2 regions of the Neorhizobium sp. NPDC001467 genome follow, and region 2 is predicted to be linked to the other one. Evidence: predicted binding sites of a transcription regulator. Region 2 holds the regulator's gene; the other holds the start of a gene.

Region 1 (8,112 bases), on a different contig from region 2:
TCTTCCAGATCGGTCTTGCCGCTCTTTTCCAGCGCCAGCAGTTCCGTCAGTTCGGAAATCTGGCTGTTAAGGCGGTTCAGCACCTCGTCACGACCGGAAATTTCGCGCGACAAAATGAACTGCGCGAGAACGAAGACCGTGAGCAGGAACATGATGGCGAGGAGCAGCGTCGACAGTGCGTCGACGAACCCCGGCCAGTAATCGACGCCACGATCGCCGCGACGGTGTCTGCCGAGCGCCATCGCTTATTTGTCCCCGCTTTTGTCGGAGAACGTCCTGCCGGACGCCACCTTTTCGGCGCCGAGCTTTTCGCTCAGGCGGTCGAGGGACTTGCGCATGGCTTTGGATTCCTCCTGCTGCGCCTCGATCCAGTCGCGCAGCATCTGCTGTTCGCTGCGCATGTTCTTGACCAGTCCCTGAATGCCTTCGGCGAGATTGGCCATGGCGGAGAGCGAGCGTTCGGCCTGCGGTCCGCCCTGTGCCTGCGCCTGCGCGGTCGCCAGTCTCTGCAACTGTTCCGTCAGCGCCCGCAACTCGTCCGCGGAAGCGGTCGCAGCCGGCGCGACGCCCGGCACCAGGGCATGGCCGTGACCGTCATCGGTGACGGAAGACAGCCAGTTTTCCAATTCCGTATAGAACCGGTTCTGGGCGCGGCCGGCCTGCAGATCGAGAAAACCGAGAACCAGCGAGCCGGAAAGACCGAGCAGCGAGGACGAGAAGGCGGTGCCCATGCCGGAGAGCGGGGCGGTCAAGCCGCTTTTGAGCGCCGCCAGAATGTCGTTATTGTTGCCGGATGCCGGATCGAGACCCTGAATGACATCGCTGATCGAGCCGATCGTGCCGATCAGACCCCAGAATGTCCCCAAAAGACCGAGAAAGACAAGAAGGCCGATCAGATAGCGCGAGGTGTCACGCTTCTCGTCGAGCCGCGTGCCGATCGAATCGAGGATGGATTGCAACGTCGCGGTCGACAGCGCCACCTTGCGGCGACGGCCGAGCAGCGCGCGCATCGGCGCCAGAAGCCGGGGCTCGCTTCCGACCTTGTCGGCACTGCCGGCAGCGCGGAAGGAATTGAACCAGCGGACTTCCGGGATCAGCGACACGATCTGCGCGTAGACCAGGAAGATGCCGATCAGAAGAACGCCGAGTATCACGCCGTTGAGCCCCGGGTTGGTCATGAAGGCGTGCTGGGCCTGCCGGAAGAGGATGGCGGCAAGGAAGCCGACGATGATCAGGAAGATCGTCATCGTCCACAGAAAGGGGATCGGGTTGGAAAGCTTGTGGCCGTAATCGCGCGGAGCCTGTTGCGAAACGTCCACATCCCCCAAAGAGTCATTCGTCATAAAACAGCCTCCGCATATCTTGAACGAAGGCTATTTTAAAATTGCGACGAATTGAAGTGCCGAAGCACCGGAAAAGCATGGGGATTTTACCCGAACCCGACAAAGCGTCGGGTGACGGGTCTTACCGTCGGCCGCTATTCAGCGGTTCGGAACAGGGCGGTTGGACACCTCGAGCAGCGCCTTCTGGATCAGCTCGTTGCCGGCAACCACCGTCTTGGTTTCGAACATGTTCTGGCCGCCCTTCATGTCGGAGGCAAAACCGCCCGCTTCCTTGATGAGGATGAGACCGGCCGCCATGTCCCAGGCATTGAGATCGGCTTCCCAGAAACCGTCGAGGCGGCCGGCGGCGACATAGGCGAGGTCGAGTGCGGCAGCACCCATGCGGCGCACGCCCGCCACTTCCCCCATCACATGCCGCAATTCGACGAGGAATTTGCCGTGATTGCCGCGGCCCAGATGCGGCACGCCGCAACCGATGACGCAATCGGACAGAACGCGGCGCGCAGCAACGCGCAGACGACGGTCGTTCAAGAACGCACCACCGCCCTTTTCGGCGGTAAACAGTTCATCCGTCGCCGGGTTGAAGATGACGCCGGCAACGATTTCGCCATTGCGTTCGAGCGCGATCGAGGTGGCAAATTGCGGAATGCCGTGCAGGAAGTTGGTCGTGCCGTCGAGCGGATCGACGATCCAGCGATGCGCGCCGTCGGTGCCCTTTTCCTCGCCGCCTTCCTCGCCAAGGAAACCGTAGGTCGGGCGAGACTTCATCAGTTCGTCATGGACGATCTTTTCCGCCTTGAAATCGGCCTGCGAGACGAAATCGCCCGGTCCCTTGACGGAAACCTGAAGGTTCTGCACCTCGCCGAAATCGCGGGTAAGCGATTTGCCCGCCTTGACGGCAGCCTGAACCATGACGTTGAGAAGGGCGGAGCGTGCCATGCGGGATATCCTCGGGATTTGCCCCGCGCAGTCTTTTGACGGGGCGCCTTATTTGTCAGTTTGTCGTGATGTGCGGCTTCATGACCATAAAACCGCGCCAAATTCAAGTGAGGCGCGACATCGTTGACGCTTGCCAGCTCTCCTCGCCTTTGCGACAAGCGCCGGACCGGAGCCGCGGGCCCACCGCTTGAGCGCGCCACATCGCCAGCAGGAGTTAAGAAATTGCCCATCGCATTGCCGCTGTTCGTCAGCCTTGGCCTGCTGATCACCATGAGCTCACTTTCGATCGGCCTTGTCGTCGCACTGCCGCCGGGCACGCAGCTGCCGATCCATTTCACCCTTTCGGGCGAGCCGACCAGTTTCGCATCGGCAGGGATTGCTCTTTCGCTTCTGCCCGCGGCGGCAGCACTCGCCACGCTGCTGTTTGCCATCGGACCGAAGATCGACGGCCGTATCGCGGCCATCCAGGGTCGCTACCTGGCGATCTGGCTCGGCACTGTCTTCGTTCTGGCGCTCGCCCATGGCGTCATCATCCGCGGCGCGCTGTTTGCCTTGAAGGCCTCGCTCGGCTGATCAGCTGCGGCGGAACCGGTTGGCGGCCTCGACCGCCTTTTTCTGGATTTCCTCGTTGATCCCCAGATAGAAATCCTCAAGCACGGGATCGGGCAGCCCGGCGCGGCGCGACAGAACATACCACTTGGCGGCTTCCACCGGATCGGGCCGGGTGCCCAGCGCGTTGATATAGAGATGCGCCAGCTTGTTCTGCGCCACCACATTGCCGCGCACCGCCGCCACCCTCAGCCAGGTGAAGCCCTCGTCGAAATCACGCTCGCCGCCGACGCCGTTCACCAGCCAGATGCCCATGTCGAGCTGGGCCGTATCGAAACCGGCCTTGGCGGCGCGTTCCAGGAACTCGCGCGCCCGACGGGTCTTTTCCGGCGGCAGGTCCTTGATCGCCACGTAAAGCTGCGAGACGGCATATTGCGCGTCCGCCAGCCCCTGCACCGCCGCCTTTTCATAGAAAGGCAGCGCCAGTTTCAGGCCCTTTTCGCCGGGGTTCTGCGAAATCAGGATCTGGCCCCAGTTGAACTGCGCCGAGGAATTGCCGGCCTCGGCGGCCTTGCGCATGTATTCGTCGGCCTTGGCCTTGTCGTGTTTGACACCGCGGCCGGAGATCAGCATCAGCGCATACTGGAACATCGCTGCGGGATCACCGCCTTCGGCGGCACGCCCGAACCAGAAGGCTGCCGAATTGATATCCTGCTTGATGCCTTGCCCGCGCAGCGTCATTTCGGCCACCAGGGTCTGCGATGCGGCATCGCCCTTTTCCGCTTTCGGCAGAGCTATCGACAGCGCCGTCACGTAAAGACCGCGCTGATAGGCGCCGTAAGCCTCGTCGATCTTGCCCTTGAACGGCTTTTCCGGCGGCAGGTCGGGCAGAGCGGTGCCCATGCGCTGATAAAGCGTGATGCCGCTCGAGGGAATGTCGCCGCCCGCGCCATTGCTTCCGGCATCGCGGGCGCCCTGGAACGACTGCGTATCCGTGTCGATCGGACGCGAGACGGCGCGCGGTGCCGCCTTCGACTGCTGCGCCTGGACAACAACCGGCACGAGCGCCGACACGATCGCCATGGCGGGCATGATTTTTCGGATCACGGATATTTTGCGGGCGCGGCTCATGGAACCCATCAAGCGTCAAACCGTGGCGCTTTTTCGTCCAACAGCGCGTTGATTTGCGCGACGGCCGTGCGCGGGCCTTCGGGATGCGAAAACACGGCCAGCCGCATGGCCACGAATTCGGCGCCGGCCTCCGCCACCACAAGTGCGGAAGACACATCGGTGCCGCCCATCACGATGCAGGGAATTTCCACCATTGCCGCCCACCATTCGCCGAGCGCAACGTTTTTCGGATGCGCCTCGGGCTTGATGTCGCCTTCGAGCTTGCCGAAGAAAATGTAATCGGGACGCAGTTCCCCGACTTCGAGCGCCTTGTGGCGGTCGGCCGCCGCACCGGCGCCGACCATCAGCTTCGGCGTGAATTTCTCGATTGCCTCACCGAGTTCTTCCAGCGAACCGGCCATATGCAGGCCATCGGCCTTGGCGCGACCGGCGACCCGTGTGTCGCCGCAGATCATCGCCGCCGCCCCGGCATCCTGAATGATCGGCACCAGCTTTTCCGCCCGGGCCTGGAAGGCCTGCTCGGCGAGATCGTATTGCGGCACGATGACGGAGGCGACATCGCCGCCCTCAAGCGCTGCGGAAAGCTGCTCGGCCAGCATCGCGTCCTCCGCCAGGTCGGGCAGGATCAGCACGAGGCGGCAGCGGTCATTCAGTGCGGACATGGGTGTTTCCATTCTTGACGATTGCGGGGCGAACCGTTTGCAGGAGAAGCGCCCTCGCCCATGATGGCCTTTATGCTCCATATCTGGTTCACAAAGGATGTTGCGGAAATGTAAGACTTGCGCATCGTCGCCTTAAACCCTGACGGTTTTGCGGGTCGATGCGGTTTTGGCAATTGCGATAGACCGGAGCGGCACAAGGATCAACTGCGCTTGATGTTTCTTCCCTCGTTCGATTTCTTTCTGGCAGCCGTTCCGGCTGTCGTTCTCGTCGGCCTTTCCAAGGGCGGTCTCGGTGGCGCCCTGGCGCTGATGGGCGTGCCGTTAATGGCGCTGGTGGTCGGACCCGTCGAGGCGGCAGCGATCTTCCTTCCCATTCTCATCATGATGGATCTGGTGGCGTTGTGGGCCTGGCGCAAGCACAATGACCGCAGGACGCTGATGATGATACTGCCGGGCGGCATTGTCGGCATCGCGCTCGGCTGGGCAACCTCCGCCATGGTCTCGGCCGATGCACTGCGTGTCGTCATCGCCCTTGCCACCATCCTGTTTGCGCTACGCTATTTCCACCAGAAATGGAGAAAACCCGACGCTCGCGACACGCCGCCAGCGCCGCATCGTCCGGCGGCCGCAGGCTTCTGGGGCATGCTGTCGGGCTATGCCAGTTTCGTCGCGCATGCCGGCGGCCCGCCGTTCCAGATCTACGTCATGCCGATGCGGCTCGATCCGCGCGCCTATACCGGCGCAAGCGTGCGCTTCTTTGCTTTGGTCAACGCCGTGAAGGTCGTCCCCTATGTCGCGCTCGGTGCCTTCGACGGCCGCAACCTGACGGCGTCGGCGACGCTTCTGCCGGTCGCCTTCCTCGCAACCATGGCCGGCGCCGCACTGGTGCGACGCATGCGCATCGAGCTGTTTTACCCGTTGATGTATGCGCTGGCGCTGGCCGCTGGCCTCAAGCTGCTCTGGGACGGGCTGGCGTGAGCGGAAAACGCGCGTGAAGGCGGCTTCGCCCAAGATCGTCTCGACCGTGGTCGCGTTTCAAGGGCGGCGTTCAGGTAAGACTTCACGCCCATGAACAGACACTGTAGCGAATGCCCGCCAAGCCGTTGTAAATGCTTCGCTATATCTCAAACTAAAGAGCCGCCGCTGCGACCCCCTCGTTTTGGGTGATCGGGCGACGGCTCGAAACTCGTTACTGGCAAGACAGGATCAGTGACGCGTGGAACCTTTCAGACGTTCCAGCTCATCCTTGATACGCAGTTTGCGCCTTTTCAGGTCGGCGATCTCCTGATCGTCGGTGGAGGGAGACGCAAGAACACTCTGAAGTTCATCCTCAAGAACCTCGTGTTTCTTCTCTAGCGATGCAATATGAGCCTGCACGGTCATGTGGCATATCCTTCCTAATGAACCCGCCTCCAGCCATCCAATCGGTTGGAGGCTTCAGGTTTACGAAGGAAGTGTGACACGATCAAACTGCGATGTCGAAGGTGAAATCTTGATAAGAAAGGGGCAAATTCATGGCATTGATAACGAATTATGATCGATCGCTAAAATGAAATTGCGTGCCCTTATCCTGCTACCATAGCTGCCTCAGCCCCTTCCAGGCTCGCCATCGCCGGCACAGGCTTAACCATGCGAACACGAGGCGGCGACGGAAGTTGTGTTCAGCGACTGACTTGCAGCCAAATGAGACATGCGCAGACTAGTCCTTGTTCCGGTTTGATGGTAGGAGCTTGCCCACTATTTCGGGGCCGGCAATGGCCCGGCATGAATGGGGACAAGGTCATGGCCGATCAGGAGCAGGCGGATATCAGGCTCGCACTCGCGCGTTTGCGCCAGGAGCATGAGGATTACGACACCGCCATCAACGCCATGATTACGGTAGGTGCGGATGCCCTGCGGGTCCAGCGGATGAAAAAGAAGAAGCTCGTCATCAAGGACAAGATGACCCAGCTCGAAGACCAGATCCTTCCCGACATCATCGCCTGAGAGGTTTTGCCGTGACCGACAGACCCGCCGTCGCCATCATCATGGGCAGCCAGTCCGACTGGGAAACCATGAAGAACGCCGCCGATACGCTTGATGCGCTCGACATCGGTTACGAAGCGCGCATCGTGTCTGCCCACCGCACGCCGGACCGCATGTACGAATTCGCCAAGGGCGCCCGCGACGAAGGGTTCAAGGTCATCATCGCCGGTGCCGGCGGTGCCGCGCATCTTCCGGGCATGACCGCATCGCTGACGCCGCTGCCGGTCTTCGGCGTGCCGGTTCAGTCGAAAACGATGAGCGGCCTCGACAGTCTATATTCGATCGTGCAGATGCCGGGCGGCATTCCCGTCGGCACGATGGCCATCGGTCGCGCCGGCGCCATCAATGCAGCCCTGATGGCAGCCGCCGTGCTGGCGCTGTCCGACGAAGACCTGGCCGACCGTCTCGACATATACCGCGCCGATCACACCGCGTCAGTCGCCGAATATCCAAGTGACGAGGCCCCTTGAGCCGCCAAAGAAGAACCGCATGACCAAGATGAAGACGATCGGCATTATCGGTGGCGGCCAGCTCGGCCGCATGCTGGCAATGGCCGCGGCCCGCCTGAATTTTTCGACCATCATTCTCGAGCCGCAGGCGGATTGCCCGGCCGCCCAGGTGGCCAACGCGCAGATCACCGCGGCCTACGACGATCCGGCGGCGCTCGCCGAACTGGCCAGCCGCTGCGACGTCGTCACTTACGAATTTGAAAACGTGCCGGTGACCGCCGCAGAGACGCTGGCCCGTTCGGTGCCCGTCTATCCGCCCGCCCGGGCGCTGGATGTCGCACAGGATCGCCTGACGGAAAAACGGTTCCTCAACGATTACGGCATCGAAACCGCAGGATTCCACGCCGTCAACGACCAAGGCGAACTCGAAGCAGCCCTGGCCGAATTCGGCGGACAGGGCGTCTTGAAAACCTGCCGCATGGGCTATGACGGCAAGGGCCAGCGCGTGTTTCGTGGCGGTGAGGATCTGACCGGCGCATTTGACGCTCTGGGCGGTGTACCGCTCATCCTCGAGAGCTTTGTCGCCTTCGAGCGCGAAGTCTCGATCATTGCGGCCCGCGGCATCGATGGCGCGGTCGAATGTTACGACCCGGCCGAAAATGTCCATCGCAACGGCATCCTGCACACCTCCACGCTGCCTGCCCGCATCGGTGACGCGACGGCGCAGAGCGCCCGTGAGGCGGCAGAAAAGCTGCTGTCCGCGCTCGATTATGTCGGCGTCATCGGCATGGAGTTCTTCGTCATGCCGGATGGCGGGCTGATCGCCAACGAGATCGCTCCGCGCGTGCACAATTCCGGCCATTGGACGGAAGCCGCCTGCATCATCTCGCAGTTCGAACAGCATATTCGCGCGGTCGCCGGTCTGCCTTTGGGCAATCCCGTGCGTCATTCCGATTGCGTGATGACCAACCTGATCGGCGACGATATCGACGCATTGCCGGAATGGCTGCAGCG
Region 2 (8,112 bases):
CGACAGCACCTTCGCCGTATCGCCGATCGTCTCAGCGCGACCGAGCTGCATCTCGGTGCCGGACAGGAACAGGGTTTCCCCGCCGAGCTGACGCATGCCGACATCGAAAGAGACGCGGGTGCGGGTGGACGGCTTTTCGAAGATCATCGCCAGCATCTTGCCGGCCAGCGGCTTGTCGGCCGTGCCGGCCTTGGTGGCCTCCTTGCGGACCTTGGCGTCGTCGAGGATCGTGCGCAGATCCTGCTTCGAGACGGCGGACAGATCTAGAAAATGCTTGGGAGATGCCATTTCAAAAATTCCCTTCACGAGGGAACCCGAAACGGCGTCCCCTCTCCTGCCCTCAGGCGGTTTTCTTCAACTGTTCGGCGGTAAGTGCTTCCGCCGCGCGTTCGATGCGGGCCAGTCCCTCGCGGGCTTCCTCCGCAGTGACGACCAGCGGCGGCAGCAGGCGCACGACATTGTCGCCGGCCGGCACCGACAGCATCTTTTCGTTGCGCAGGCCGGTAACCAGATCGCCGGCCGGGATTTTCGCCTTGATGCCGAGCAGCAGGCCTTCGCCGCGGATATCCTCGATCACGTCCGGGAAACGATCCTTAAGCGCCGCAAGGCCCTGACGGAAGACGAGCGCGACATCACGGACATTGTCGAGGAAACCGTCGGCAAGGACGATGTCGAGCACGGCGTTGCCGCAGGCCATGGCCAGCGGATTGCCGCCATAGGTCGTACCGTGAATGCCGGGTTTCATGCCGGAGGCGGCTTCGGCCGTTGCAAGGCAGGCGCCGAACGGAAAACCGCCGCCGATGCCCTTGGCAATCGCCATGATGTCGGGCGTCACGCCCAGCCACTCGTGTGCGAAAAACTTGCCGGTGCGGCCGACGCCGGTCTGAACCTCGTCGAGGATCAGCAGCAGGCCCTTTTCATCGCAGATGCGACGCAGCTCGCGCATGAATTCCTTCGGCACGGGGCGCACGCCGCCCTCTCCCTGGATCGGCTCGATCAGCAGGGCGCCAGTATTTTCGGTGATGGCGGCATTGAGCGCATCGAGATCGCCGAACGGCACCTGATCGAAACCCTGCGCTTTGGGGCCAAAACCTTCCATGTATTTTTCCTGCCCGCCGGCGGCGATCGTTGCGATCGTGCGGCCGTGGAAGGCACCTTCGAAGGTGACGATGTGGAATTTTTCCGGATTACCCTTGGAGAAGTGATAACGACGCGCCGTCTTGATGGCGCATTCCAGCGCTTCCGCTCCCGAATTGGTGAAGAACACTTTGTCTGCGAACGTCGCTTCCGTCAGGCGGCGGGCGAGCCGCTCCTGCTCCGGGATTTCATAGAGGTTGGAGAGGTGCCAGACCTTTTCCGCCTGCGCCTTCAGCGCATTGACCAGATGCGGATTGGAATGGCCGCAGGAGGTGACTGCGACGCCCGCACCAAAATCGAGATATCGCTCGCCGCCTTCCGTCACAAGCCAAACGCCCTCGCCGCGCTCGAAGCGAAGCGGAGCCCGGGCAAACGTGTCGAAAAGGGCGGCTTCAGCCATGGCGACATATCTCCTGAATGCTCACAGATCGACCGCGTTCGCCACGGCCGGAATTGAAAATGCCGCCTGGAAAGGCGGCGGGAGGACTATCCGCATTTCCCTGTGCGCTGTCAACAAAACACCTTTCAAAGCAGGCAATTTCGCCCTATCCCGCGCGACGGTTCACTCGCCCAGAAGCTGTGACAAATATGACTCGCCGGGCCAGCAAGTTGGGGAAAACCGGAAAATCGATTCGCGGTGATTCGCCCGACTCTTGCCACGGAGTCACCCCCACACTAGGTTATTCTCAATTACTAGGCTGCATGCGGCGGAACTGGTCACCAAAAGTATAGATGTAGTATTTTCTGGCGGATTCATTCGCCGGATCGGTGATCGATTCAAGCCACGTTCAGCACCTCACGGCGGAGAGACAGCATGAACTGGACTGACGAGCGGGTCGAGCGACTGACGAAATTATGGGCCGAAGGTCTGAGCGCCAGCCAGATCGCGGCGCAACTTGGAGGCGTAAGCCGCAACGCGGTGATCGGCAAGGTCCACCGCCTCAATCTGCCGGGCCGCGCGAAAGCCGGCGGAGCAGCGAGTGCTGCACCGCGCCCGGCCAAGCGCGTCGCTGCTTCCGCACCGCGCCCGCAGAGCAATTTTGCGGCCCGTCCGCAGGCTCGCACCGCGCAGCGCCCGGCCGGCGCTACCCTGGTCCGCGAAGAGATGGAGATGGAGGCGACGACGCAGGACGTTGCCGTCTACAAGCCGGCCGGCAACATCGTCGTGCCGATCAACCGCAAGCTGGCGCTGACGGAACTGACCGAGCGCACCTGCAAATGGCCGATGGGCGATCCGCTGAAGGACGACTTCCACTTCTGCGGCGCCGAATCCCCGGACAATTCGCCCTACTGCAAATACCATGGCCGCATGGCCTACCAGCCGGTCAACGAGCGTCGCAACAAGGCCGTTGCCCGCGCCTGAGCAGGCAAGGCCGCTAGCGCAAGAGATGAAAGCGGGCTTCCAGCCCGCTTTTTTTTGCGCCTACCGATCCGGCATTTGCCTGGTTGCAAGGCAGGTTTGCCGTAACGCCGCTTGCCATTAGATGGGCAAACACCTAATTACGGCTTGCGAGGACGACCTCCCCCGTACTGGGCATGAAACACCGGGACGACCCGGCCAAACCCAAGGGGTTGACTATGCGCACCACGCGCGATCGTATTCGTCATGCCATTAGCTTTGAGGTCATCGGGCTGGCAATCTTCACGCCACTCGCATCCTTCGTTTTCCACCTGCCCGTCGAGCATGTCGGCGTCGTCGGCATCGTTTCGGCAACCGTCGCCACGGCCTGGAACTATGTCTACAATCTCGGCTTCGACCATCTGATGCAGAAATTCCGCGGCAGCACTCAAAAGACGCTGCCCTTGCGTGTCGCCCACACCTTCCTGTTCGAGCTCGGCCTGCTGGTCGTGCTGCTACCGTTCATCGCCTGGTATCTTGGGGTGACGATCTGGCAGGCGCTGGTGATGGATATCTCGTTTGCGACCTTCTATCTGGTCTATGCCTTCGTCTTCAACATGGCCTATGACCGGATCTTTCCGCTGCCGGAATGGCGCGAGGCGCAGGCTCCCGCCGAGTAAATCACAGCGGATGAATGAGAAAAGGCCCGGATGCGCGATGCACATCCGGGCCTTTTCAATTTCAACGCAGATAAAGCGTCTCAGGCTTCCATCGAATAGCCCGCGCCACGAACGGTGCGGATGACATCCTGCATGTTGGAGAAGTTCAGCGCCTTGCGCAGGCGCCCGACATGCACGTCGACGGTGCGCTCGTCGACATAGATATCATGGCCCCAGACGCCATCCAGCAGCTGCGAGCGCGAGAAGACGCGGCCGGGTGACACCATCAGGAATTCCAGCAGGCGAAACTCGGTCGGTCCAAGCCGGACTTCGCGGCTCTTGCGGTGAACGCGGTGGGTTTCGCGATCGAGCTCGATGTCGCCGCATTTCAGGACGCTTGAGAGCACTTCCGGACGGGCACGGCGCAGCATCGCCTTGACGCGGGCCATCAGTTCGGGCGTGGAGAACGGTTTTACGACGTAATCGTCGGCGCCGGTGGCCAGGCCACGAACCCGTTCGCTCTCCTCGCCGCGTGCCGTCAGCATGATGATCGGCAGTCGTTCGGTCTCCGGCCGCATGCGCAGCCGTCGGCACAGCTCAATGCCGGAAACGCCCGGCAGCATCCAGTCGAGGATGAGAAGGTCAGGAACGCGTTCCTGAAGTCGGATTTCGGCTTCGTCACCGCGCAGCACGGTGTCGACCTCGTATCCTTCGGCTTCGAGATTGTAACGAAGAAGCACGCTCAGCGCTTCTTCGTCTTCAACGACCGCGATCTTGGGTAGCATGTCTGATCTGCTCCGTTCCGCCCGTCACTCGACGAGCGCACCAACCGTGTTTGCCGTATCGTCCTTCGGACGTTCGCCTTCGAGCTGGGCACCGGTCTTGATGTAATAGATGGTCTCGGCGATGTTGGTGGCGTGGTCGCCGATGCGCTCGATGTTCTTGGCGCAGAACAGGAGATGGGTGCACGACGTGATGTTGCGCGGATCTTCCATCATGTAGGTCAGGAGCTCGCGGAACAGCGACGTGTACATCGCGTCGATTTCCTCGTCGCGCTGGCGGATGATTTCCGCCTTCTCGGCCGAGCGGCTGGCAAAGACGTCGAGGACGTCCTTGAGCTGCACCAGGGCAAGCTCGGAGAGATGCTCGAGACCGCGGGCAAGCTTGCGCGGCACACCGGTGCCCTGCACGGCAATGACGCGCTTGGCGGTGTTCTTGCCAAGGTCGCCGACGCGCTCGAGATCGGCCGCGATGCGCAGCGTCCCGATGATCTCGCGAAGGTCGGACGCCATCGGCTGGCGCTTGGCAATGGTCACGATCGCCTTGTCCTGGATCTCGCGTTCGGCGTGATCGAGGATCACGTCGTCGGAGATGATCTTCTGGGCAAGCGCCGTATCCGAGTTGACGAGGGCGCGCACGGCATCGGAGCACATCTGCTCGGCCAGGCCACCCATTTCGGAAATGCGGCGGTTCAGGTATTTCAGCTCTTCGTCGTAGGCCGAAAGAATATGGGTCGAAACCATTTTTCTGATCCTTGATGTCGTAAGGTCTGGCAATCCGGGTGAAGCACCCAAATCAGCCGAAACGGCCCATGATGTAATCCTGCGTACGCTGGTCATCCGGGTTGGTGAACATCTTGTCGGTGTCGTTTTCCTCGACCAGCTGGCCGAGGTGGAACATCGCCGTACGCTGCGACACGCGGGCGGCCTGCTGCATGGAGTGCGTGACGATGACGATCGTGTAATTGGCGCGCAGTTCGTGGATGAGTTCCTCGACCTTTGCGGTTGCGATCGGGTCGAGCGCCGAACAGGGCTCGTCCATCAGGATGACTTCCGGCGAAACGGCAACGGCACGCGCGATGCACAGGCGCTGCTGCTGACCACCGGACAGGCCGGTGCCGCCTTCCTGCAGACGATCCTTGACTTCCGTCCACAGACCCGCGCGCTGAAGGCTGGCCTCGACGATCTGGTCCATGTCCGCCTTGTTCTTGGCCAGACCATGGATACGCGGGCCGTAAGCGATGTTTTCGTAGATCGACTTCGGAAACGGGTTCGGCTTCTGGAACACCATGCCGACGCGCGCACGCAGTTCCACGACGTCGATTTCCTTGTCGTAGATATCGTCGCCATCGAGGGTGATCTTGCCGGTGACGCGGCAGCCTTCGATCGTGTCGTTCATGCGGTTCAGCGTGCGCAGGAAGGTCGACTTGCCGCAACCCGACGGGCCGATGAGAGCCGTGACCGTGTTTTCGCGAACATTGAGGTTGACGTCGAACAGGGCGCGTTTCTCGCCGTAATAGACGGAGACGTCGTTGCCGATCATCTTGTAGGACATGTCATTCATCTTCTTGTCTAGCGCCTTTTCCACTGCTGCTTCAGACATCATGTTCATAACAGAGCTCCTTCTACCAGCGCCGTTCGAAACGACGACGCAAGAGGATCGCGCCGACGTTCATGACAATGAGGAACAGGAGCAGGATGATGATCGCTCCCGAGGTTCTTTCGACAAAGGCGCGTTCCGCCTCGTTGGCCCACATGTAGATCTGAACAGGCAGGGCCGTGGACGGATCGAGCGGGGTCGTCGGGTAGTTGGCGACGAAGGCGACCATGCCGATCAGGAGAAGCGGCGCGGTTTCGCCGAGCGCGTGCGCCAGGCCGATAATGGTGCCGGTCAGGATGCCCGGCATGGCAAGCGGCAGAACGTGGTGGAAGATGGTCTGCATCTTCGACGCGCCGAGCCCGAGTGCGGCAGCCCGGATCGACGGCGGAACCGCCTTCAGCGCCGCGCGGGTGGCGATGATGATGGTCGGCAGCGTCATCAGGGTCAGAACGAGACCGCCGACCAGCGAAGCCGAGCGCGGCAGTTCCATGAAATTGATGAAGACGGCAAGGCCGAGAAGACCGTAAACGATCGAAGGCACGGCCGCGAGGTTGTTGATGTTCACCTCGATCAGGTCGGTCAGCCTGTTCTTCGGTGCGAATTCCTCAAGATAGATCGAAGCGGCAACACCGATCGGCAGCGACAGGACAAGCACGATCAGCATCATGTAGAACGAGCCGATCAGGGCGACGCCGACGCCGGCGGCTTCCGGACGGCTGGACGCACCGTTGAAGAAGATGCCGCCGTTGAAATGCTTGGCGAGCGCACCGGCTTCGGCCAGCTTGTTCATCCAGCCGACCTGCTGGTCGGAAACCTTGCGGTTGTCTTCCGACACTTCGAGGTTGATCTGGCCTTTCCAGGCACTGTCGATATCGCCGGCGGCGAGCAGCGAGACGGTCTGCGTGGTGCCGATGATCTGCGGGTTGGCAACAACCATGTCGCGCAACTGGGCGCGCACGCCGTTGGAGATCATCTGGTTGACCGCACGCAGGGCCGAAGTGTCGCTTTCGGCAACGCCGAGCGCCTTGGCGACCGCATTGCGGGCGACGATCGGATAGTTCGCCGTCATCAGCTTCTGCGGATTGGTGGCGCGCTCGTTATCCTTGTCGATGATCTGTTCGGAAAACTCGACCGGGACGGTGATCATCGTCTGCTGGAAGGCGGTGTAACCCTTGGAAACGACCGACCACAAGAGCAGGAAGAGGAAGAGAAGACCGAAGGACAGTGCGGCGATGCCATAGGCACGGAAGCGACGCTCTGCGCGGTAACGACGCTTGATGCCGATGTCGCGGCGGGCGGGCCTGGTCAGCACGTCGGCGGGGGAAGAAACCACGTCGGTCATTCATACTGCTCCCGGTATTTGCGCACGATGAAGAGCGCGTAGATGTTGAGGCAAAGCGTGATCGCAAACAGCGTGATGCCGAGTGCGAAGGCGACGAGCGTCTGTGGCGAGGTGAATTCAAGGTCGCCCGTCAGCTGGCTGACGATCTTGACGGTCACGGTCGTCATCGGCTCGAACGGATTGAGCTGCATGCGGGCGGCAACACCGGCGGCAAGCACCACGATCATGGTTTCGCCGATGGCGCGCGAAGCGGTCATCAGCAGAGCGCCGACGACGCCCGGCAGGGCTGCCGGCATGACGACCTTCTTGATGGTTTCGGACTTGGTCGCACCGAGACCGAGCGAACCGTCACGCAGGGCGCGGGGCACTGCGGTGATGATGTCGTCCGACAGCGAGGAGACGTAAGGGATCAGCATGATGCCCATGACGAACCCGGCCGTCAGAACGCTCTGCGCCTGGATGAAATTGGCATATTCGCCGGTAACGAGACCATTCAGCTGCGCCGAGATATCACGCAGGAACGGACCGACCGAGGTGAGCGCGAAGAAGCCGTAGACGATGGTCGGAATGCCGGCCAGGACTTCAAGCAGCGGCTTGGCGACCGAGCGCACCTTCGGGGATGCATATTCCGACATGTAGATGGCGGAGAACAGACCGACCGGAACGGCGACCAGCATCGCGACGAAGCCGATATAAAGCGTGCCGGCAAGCAGCGGGATGAGACCGAACTGGCCCTCCGATGCGGTGGCGCCGGCCGCCGCGAAACGCGGATCCCAGACGGTACCGAAGAAGAATTCCCAGGCCGGGACGCGGCCGAAGAAGTGCCCGGCTTCCGTCAGCATCGACATCACGATGCCGATCGTGGTGACGATGGCGATCGACGATGCTAGGACGAGCGCCGAAAGAATGACCTTTTCGACGCGGTTGCGGGCGCGGAAACGCGGTGCGATGCGGACATAGGACAGGCCGGCACCGGCGAGCGCAACGATCAGCACGACCGCGGTCATGACGCGATTGCTGATCTTCTGCATGGCGTTGAGATCGCCGGCCGATGCGACCATCCAGGGCTCGGGATCGCCGGCAAGAGCCACGCCCTTGGTGCCGAGCTTGGCGCGCAGTTCGGCCGGGTTTGCGCCGACGGCATCGATTTCCTCGAGCGTGAGGACATCCATGCCGCGCGCGAGCGAACCGACCATGCCGAAGCTCAGCCCCTGCTGCGCTTCCGACTGGGCCTGCACCTCTTCCGGAAAACCGTC

Evidence for each region. The regulator PhoB, encoded in region 2, activates phosphate uptake and scavenging genes when phosphate is short. The targets are predictions, from matches to a motif close to TGTCATNNANCTGTCAT.
Region 1: ACQKKX_RS01310 (YdcH family protein) is a predicted target of PhoB. The motif match lies at 6,070-6,086, and genes of this name have one in related genera.

Annotation. Positions count from the first base shown of each region.
Region 1 covers NZ_JBNNPS010000001.1:265,607-273,718, reverse strand. The annotation lists gene ACQKKX_RS01345 (peptidoglycan -binding protein) at 1-242, opposite strand, end outside; gene ACQKKX_RS01340 (flagellar motor protein MotA) at 246-1,343, opposite strand; gene ACQKKX_RS01335 (inositol monophosphatase family protein) at 1,482-2,282, opposite strand; gene ACQKKX_RS01330 (hypothetical protein) at 2,505-2,855, shown strand; gene ACQKKX_RS01325 (tetratricopeptide repeat protein) at 2,856-3,962, opposite strand; gene ACQKKX_RS01320 (thiamine phosphate synthase) at 3,971-4,624, opposite strand; gene ACQKKX_RS01315 (sulfite exporter TauE/SafE family protein) at 4,838-5,602, shown strand; gene ACQKKX_RS01310 (YdcH family protein) at 5,831-6,007, opposite strand; gene ACQKKX_RS01305 (YdcH family protein) at 6,407-6,610, shown strand; gene purE (5-(carboxyamino)imidazole ribonucleotide mutase) at 6,652-7,119, shown strand; gene ACQKKX_RS01295 (5-(carboxyamino)imidazole ribonucleotide synthase) at 7,139-8,112, shown strand, end outside.
Region 2 covers NZ_JBNNPS010000009.1:61,557-69,668, forward strand. The annotation lists gene argF (ornithine carbamoyltransferase) at 1-288, opposite strand, end outside; gene ACQKKX_RS16655 (aspartate aminotransferase family protein) at 341-1,537, opposite strand; gene ACQKKX_RS16660 (GcrA family cell cycle regulator) at 1,952-2,500, shown strand; gene ACQKKX_RS16665 (PACE efflux transporter) at 2,716-3,156, shown strand; gene phoB (phosphate regulon transcriptional regulator PhoB) at 3,237-3,920, opposite strand; gene phoU (phosphate signaling complex protein PhoU) at 3,945-4,658, opposite strand; gene pstB (phosphate ABC transporter ATP-binding protein PstB) at 4,711-5,526, opposite strand; gene pstA (phosphate ABC transporter permease PstA) at 5,540-6,856, opposite strand; gene pstC (phosphate ABC transporter permease subunit PstC) at 6,853-8,112, opposite strand, start outside.